One region of the Mesorhizobium sp. WSM4898 genome, then DNA from elsewhere that is predicted to be linked to it. Evidence: riboswitches for the same ligand, from Rfam matches in the RefSeq annotation. Region 1 holds a riboswitch; the other holds the start of a gene.
What was found. A riboswitch is a leader RNA that binds a small molecule or an ion and turns the genes downstream of it on or off. The one in region 1 is predicted to bind S-adenosylmethionine.
Positions count from the first base shown of each region.

Region 2: another riboswitch for S-adenosylmethionine. It lies ahead of P9228_RS05220 (O-succinylhomoserine sulfhydrylase); the one in region 1 lies ahead of P9228_RS23655 (homoserine O-acetyltransferase).

Region 1 is NZ_JARTVQ010000006.1:142,307-145,708, reverse strand. Features, by position in the region: gene metW (methionine biosynthesis protein MetW) at 1-301, opposite strand, end outside; gene P9228_RS23655 (homoserine O-acetyltransferase) at 390-1,559, opposite strand; SAM riboswitch at 1,650-1,727, opposite strand; gene hisC (histidinol-phosphate transaminase) at 1,864-2,967, shown strand; gene P9228_RS23645 (prephenate/arogenate dehydrogenase family protein) at 2,974-3,402, shown strand, end outside.
Region 2 is NZ_JARTVQ010000001.1:1,079,806-1,083,207, reverse strand. Features, by position in the region: gene P9228_RS05225 (2'-deoxycytidine 5'-triphosphate deaminase) at 1-871, opposite strand, end outside; SAM riboswitch at 1,007-1,084, shown strand; gene P9228_RS05220 (O-succinylhomoserine sulfhydrylase) at 1,141-2,331, shown strand; gene P9228_RS05215 (ceramide glucosyltransferase) at 2,373-3,402, opposite strand, start outside.

The sequences.
Region 1 (3,402 bases):
CAAGTTTCGGGTTGCGGGTCGCCTGCAGCGTTTGCGACAGGACGACGAAATCAAAACCTTTGTCGGGGTAGAATTCGAGGTCCTTGTCGGCATCGCCCTGGACGACGGAAAGGCCGCGCGCCACGCATTCGTTGACGCCGCGCTGCGACAGCTCCAGGCCGCGGCCATCGACCTGCTTGGTCGCCTGCAGAACCTCCAGAAGCACGCCGTCGCCGGAGCCGACATCGAGCACGCGCGAATGCGGCGGGATGAGATCGGTGACGACTTCGAGGTCGACACGCTGGGCGCGATTGACGCTCATGGGCACACCTCCGGCCTTTGAGCATTTCCAGCCAGTCGGAATCTCGGCGCCTCAGAAATGCGGCCAGGACACAGAGATCGCGCGCCACTCATAGGCTGAGCCCCCTTGCGCGCGCCGCCGAGGCTATGAAGCCGTTGATGGCCGCGAACAATTCCGGTTCGTCGAGCAGGAAAGCGTCGTGGCCGCGGTCGGTCTCGATCTCGACGAAGGAGACGGACGCGCCGGCGGCGTTCAATGCATGCACGATCGAGCGGCTTTCCTCGGTCGGAAACAGCCAGTCGCTTGTGAACGACACGAGACAGAAGCGTGTCTTAGTGCCCGCGAAGGCATCGGCCAGCCGTCCGCCGTGGTCGGCGGCGAGGTCGAAATAGTCCATAGCGCGGGTCAGATAGAGGTAGGAGTTGGCGTCGAAACGGTCGACGAAGGTCATGCCCTGATGGCGCAGATAGCTTTCGATCTGGAAATCGGCGTCGAAGCCGAAGGTCAGCGCCTCGCGATCCTGCAGGTTGCGGCCGAACTTGCGGTGCAGCGCTGCTTCCGAGAGGTAAGTGATGTGCGCGGCCATGCGCGCCACGGCGAGCCCCTTTTCCGGCCGCCTGCCGAAATCGAGATATTTGCCGCCGTGCCAGTCCGGATCGGCCATGACAGCCTGCCGCCCGACCTCGTGGAAGGCGATGTTCTGCGAGGAATGGCGGGCGCCGGTGGCGATTGGCAACGCGGAGAAGACGCGTTCCGGGTAGCTTGCGGCCCATTGCAGCACCTGCATGCCGCCCATCGAGCCGCCGAGCACGCAGAACAGCTTCTCGATGCCGAAATGATCGACCAGCATCAGCTGCGCCCGCACCATGTCGCGGATGGTGATGATCGGCAGGTCGAGCCCATAGGGCCTGCCTGTCGCCGGATCGGTCGAGGCCGGGCCGGTGGAGCCGAGGCAGCCGCCGATGACGTTGGCGCAAATGACAAAAAAGCGGCTGGTGTCGATGATCCTGCCGGGGCCGATCAGCACCTCCCACCAGCCCGGCTTGCCGGTCACGGGATTGGTGCTGGCGACATGCTGGTCGCCGGTCAGCGCGTGGCAGACGAGGATGGCGTTGGAGCGGGCGTCGTTGAGGGCGCCGTAGGTCTGGTAAGCGACCTGGAACGGCGACAGCACGGTGCCCGCATCGAGTTTTAGCGGCTTGTCGGGACCGAACTGCATCACCGGGCTCGACGGTTGGTCGGCCTCGTGGTTGGTCCTTGGAGCGCGCTGAGCGGCCATTGCATTCCCCATCCAGTCGCATCGATCTCGCGATACGGCGTCCGGCCGGCAACGGACAACAAAAAACCGGCCTGCCTTCGCAAAGCCGGTTACAGGTTGCAAACGGCCCTTTAGCGAATTGTTTAACGTGGCTGCAAGCCGACCGGCCAAATCACCACGGGAGATCCGGCTGTTCTTCTAGGGCCAGCGCCGCGCTTCGTCAACGGTCTGCCTACGCGCGAGCGCGCCGGCCCCTCGACATTCGGGGCCACCGCCTGTATTTCCGCTGCGGCCTCGAACCAGGGCCTCTCGACGGATTTGTGACATGAAGCAGGATCAGCCACGTCCGACGCCCCGCGCGGGCATCATGGACATCGAGGCCTATGTGCCGGGAAAAAGTACCGCGCCGGCCGGCGTGACGAAGGTCTACAAGCTGTCGTCCAATGAGAATCCGCTCGGGCCCTCGCCGAAGGCGATCGAGGCCGCCCGGGAGGTGGCTGCCAAACTGGACGTTTATCCCGACGGCTCCGCCCGCCGGCTGCGCGAGGCGATCGCCGATGTGCACGGCCTCAATCCGGCAAACATCGTCTGCTCCAATGGCTCCGACGAGATCCTGGGGCTGCTGGCGCAGACCTATCTCGCGCCGGGAGACGAGGCCGTGTTCACCGAGCACGCCTTCATGGTTTACAAGATCTATATTCAAGCCGCCGGCGCCAAGCCGGTGGCGGTCAAGGAGACGGACGAGCGCGCCGACATCGACGCGATCCTCGCTGCGGTGACGCCGGCGACCCGGATCGTGTTCCTCGCCAACCCCAACAATCCGACCGGCACTTACGTGCCGTTCCAGGAGGTGCGCCGGCTGCATGCCGGACTGCCCAAGAGCGTGCTCCTGGTGCTCGACGCGGCCTATGCCGAATATGTGCGGCGCAACGACTATGAAGCCGGCATCGAGCTGGCCGGGAGCTCGGAGAACGTGGTCATGACCCGCACCTTCTCCAAGCTCGGCCTCGGCGGCGCACGCATCGGCTGGATGTACGGACCGGCGCATATCGTCGATGCCATCAACCGGGTGCGCGGGCCCTTCAACGTCAATGCGACCGCGATCGAGGCCGGCATCGCGGCCATCCGCGACCGCGCCCATGTCGAGCGCAGCGTGGCGCATAACGAGAAGTGGCTTGCCTGGGTCAGCGAGGAGCTGACCGGGCTCGGGCTGCGCGTGACGCCCAGCGTCGGCAATTTCGTGCTGATCCACTTCCCCGACAACAAAAAGCATTCGGCAGCGGCCGCGGACGACTATCTCAGCGCGCGCGGCTACATCCTGCGGCGCGTCACCGGCTACGGCTTTCCCAACGCGCTGCGCATGAGCATCGGCATCGAGGAGGCCAATCGCGGCGTCGTCGAGGCGCTCAAGACATTTCTGAAAAGCTGAAGCACCATGACAGCAACGATGTTCGGAAGAATAGCGCTGGTCGGCATCGGCCTGATTGGTTCGTCGCTCGCCCGCGTCATCCGCCGTGAAGGCCTGGCGCGCCATATCGCTATCGCGACGCGCAGCCAATCGACGCTCAAGCGCGCCGAGGAACTGGGTCTCGGCGATTCCTACACGGCCGAGGCCGAAGACGCGGTGCGCGACGCGGATCTCGTCATCGTCTCGGTTCCGGTCGGCTCGTCCGGCGAGGTCGCGGCCGAGATCGCGCCGGCGCTGAAGAAAGGCGCGATCCTCACCGATGTCGGCTCGACCAAAGCTTCGGTGATCGCGCAAATGCAGCCGCATGTGCCGGAGGGTGTGCATTTCATCCCCGGTCACCCGCTGGCGGGCACGGAAAAGTCCGGGCCGGATGCCGGCTTCGCCGATCTCTTCGAC
Region 2 (3,402 bases), on a different contig from region 1:
CGAAAAAGCCGGCATAGTGGACGCGGAACTCGCCGACCAGCGGATCGAAAGGCGTCATCTCGGCGGCATAGAGCGGCGGCACGTGCACGGCTTCGCGAGAGACCAGGATGTAGAACTCGTCCGGGTCGAGCACGAGCTCGCCGGCCCCGCTCTTGTAGAGCGGTTCCCAGAAGTCGACCACATCCTGAGCGGCGCGCTTGTCGACGTCGACGAGGCCGGTGTGGTGCTTGCCGCGATAGCCGACCAGGCCGTCCTTGTCGCCGTCGAGATCGATAGAGAGCGCAATGCCGCCGCCGGAGATGTTGGGCGGCTCGGTCGCAACCAGCATCTCTGCGTGATGGAGGTCACGCAACTCATTCTCCGACAGCACGGCGTTGCCGGTGCGGAAGCGGATCTGCGACAGGCGCGAGCCGGCGCGCACGACGATCGGGAAGGTGCGCGGGCTGACCTCGAGATAGAGCGGGCCATGATAGCCGGCGGCGATCTTATCGAACTCATGGCCGCGGTCGGCCATGACACGCGTGAAAATGTCGAGTCGTCCGGTCGAGCTCTTCGGGTTGGCCGAAGCCGAGACTTCCGCTGGCAGCGCGAGGCTTTCCTGCAGCGGCACGATGTAGACGCAGCCCGTCTCCAGCACCGCGCCCTCGGCGAGATTGATCTCATGCAGCTTCAGCCGGTCCAGCTTGTCGGCCACCAGATGATCGGGACCGGGCAGAAAGGAAGCGCGCACGCGAAAGGCCTTGTCGCCCAGTCTCAGATCGAGGCTAGCCGGCTGGATCTGGTTGGTGTCGAGCGCGCGCGGCGACTTCAGCGCGCCCGACTGGAAGAGCGCCGCGATGTCCTGATCGGGAAGAATGCCTGTCTGCCGCAATGTCTGGCTCCGGGCGAAGTCATTGTCGTCGCAGTTTCCTGTCGCAAAACCGCGGGACACTTTTGCGGAAGCTGCGTGGTACAAACCTCTTAATCAAGCCGGCAATTGACGCAAGCGCGGTGCGGGTCTAAAGGGTCGTTATCCCGTGGTGATTTGGCCGGTCGGCTTGCAGCCACGTTAAACAAGTCGCTAAAGGACCGTCGGGCCGCAAGGCCGTATGGACCGGTTGCGACGTCGCGGCCGGTTTTTTTGTGTTTGGAAGCAGGGCGATGACCAAGACGCGTAACTGGAAACCTCAGACGGCACTCGTGCATGGCGGGACGCTGCGTTCCGGCTTCGGCGAGACCGCCGAGGCGATGTATCTCACCCAAGGCTATGTCTACGAGACGGCCCAGGCAGCGGAAGCCCGCTTCAAGGGCGAGGAACCCGGCTTCATCTATTCGCGCTACGCCAACCCGACCGTCGATATGTTCGAGAAGCGCATGTGCGCGCTGGAAGGCGCGGAAGACGCACGTGCCACCGCTTCCGGCATGGCCGCCGTGTCCGCCGCCCTGCTCTGCAGCGTCAAGGCCGGCGATCACATCGTTGCGGCGCGAGCCCTGTTCGGCTCCTGCCGCTGGGTGGTCGAGACGCTGGCGCCGCGCTATGGCATCGAGGCAACGCTGATCGACGGCACCGACATTGCCAATTGGGAAAAAGCGGTCAGGCCGAACACCAAGCTGTTCTTCCTGGAAAGTCCGACCAACCCGACGTTGGAAGTGGTCGATATCGCCGCTGTCGCCGCTTTGGCAAATTCGATCGGCGCACGCGTGATCGTCGACAACGTCTTTGCCACGCCGCTGCAGCAGAAGCCGCTGCAGCTCGGCGCCCATATCGTGATCTACTCGGCGACCAAGCACATCGACGGACAAGGCCGCTGCCTCGGCGGCGTCATCCTGTCGGACAAGAAGTGGATCGACGAGAACCTGCACGACTATTTCCGGCACACCGGCCCGAGCCTGTCGCCATTCAACGCATGGACGCTGCTGAAGGGCCTCGAGACGCTGCCGCTGCGCGTGCGCCAGCAGACCGAAAGCGCCGGTAAGATCGCGGACTTCCTGGCCGGCCGGCCGGAGATCGCCCGCGTCATCTATCCGGGCCGGGCCGACCATCCCCAGGCGGATATCGTCAGGAAGCAGATGTCGGGCGGCTCGACGCTGATCTGCCTCGACGTCAAGGGCGGCAAGCAGGCGGCCTTCGCCTTGCAGAACGCGCTCGACATCGTGCTGATCTCGAACAACCTCGGCGACGCAAAGAGCCTGATCACGCATCCGGCGACGACGACGCACAAAAACCTCACTGACGAGGCCCGCGCCGAGCTTGGCATCGGACCAGGCACGCTCAGGCTCTCCGTCGGGCTGGAGGATACCGACGACCTGCTCGCCGACATCGAACAGGCGCTGAAGGCGGCGAAGGAATGAACCGCCACGGCTGCAAAGAGCGCGCTTGAGCCGCAGCCGGCTCAAGCAATCTCTTCGAGTTCAGTCATCCCGCTGTTGCGGATGGTCATTGCGTTGCCACGCCATTCGACGGCTCCGCCAAGCCAGCCGCGCGCCCAGATGGCGGGAAGCATCGCGTCGCGCACGATCATCGCGGTGACGCTGCGCGGCGACAGATACCAGCCCTTGGACCAGGCGAGCATGCATTCGGGCACATAGGCGATCGCCAGCACGCAGAGCGCGGTCGCGGGCAGGCTGACACCGGCGCTTGCCGCCGCGATCAGCGCCAGAAGCAGCGGCGCGACCACACCGGTCAGGATTTCGGGCGCGAAGAACAATGGGAAGGTGACGCGGCGCAGCCGCGCCCAGCGCGCCTGGCGCGACCAGATTTCGGCGAGCGTGCGCTGGCCGAGCGGCTGCTCGAAGGGCGCGGCCACGAGATTGACCCGAAGGCCAAGGCTGTTGACCAGCTTGGTCGCCGCCGCGTCCTCGGCGATTTCGGCGGCCAAAGCCTGGATGCCGCCATTTGCATCCAGCATCGGCTTGTTCCACAGCATGCTCTTGCCCTGGGCGAAGCCAAGGCCGAGCGCTTCGCCGGCATATTGCCAGCGCGCCTGCAGCGTGTTGAGGAAGACGCATTCGACTTCGGCCCAGAAACCGTCCGGCCGCGAGCCGATCGGCGTCGAGCAGACGAGGCCGGTGTCCGGTCCCCAGGCCGCCATCAGATGCTGGACATAGTCCTTGGGCATCAGCACGTTGGAATCGGCGAGGATCACCCAGTCGTGCCGCGCCGCCTGCCAGCCCTTGATGCAGTTGTTGAGCTTGGGATTGGCGCTGATCCTGTCATCGCCGACGAGGAGCCGCGCCGGAACATTCGGAAATCGCGCGATGGCGGCGTTGATCAGCTTGACCACGGGATCTTCGGCGTGCGCGACGCAGAAGATCATTTCGTAGCGCGGCCAATCGAGCGAGAAGGCGCGGTCGAGCGTCTCCTGCGTGAACGGCTCCACGCCGCGCGACGGCACGACGATCGAGACAGGCGGCTGTTTGCTG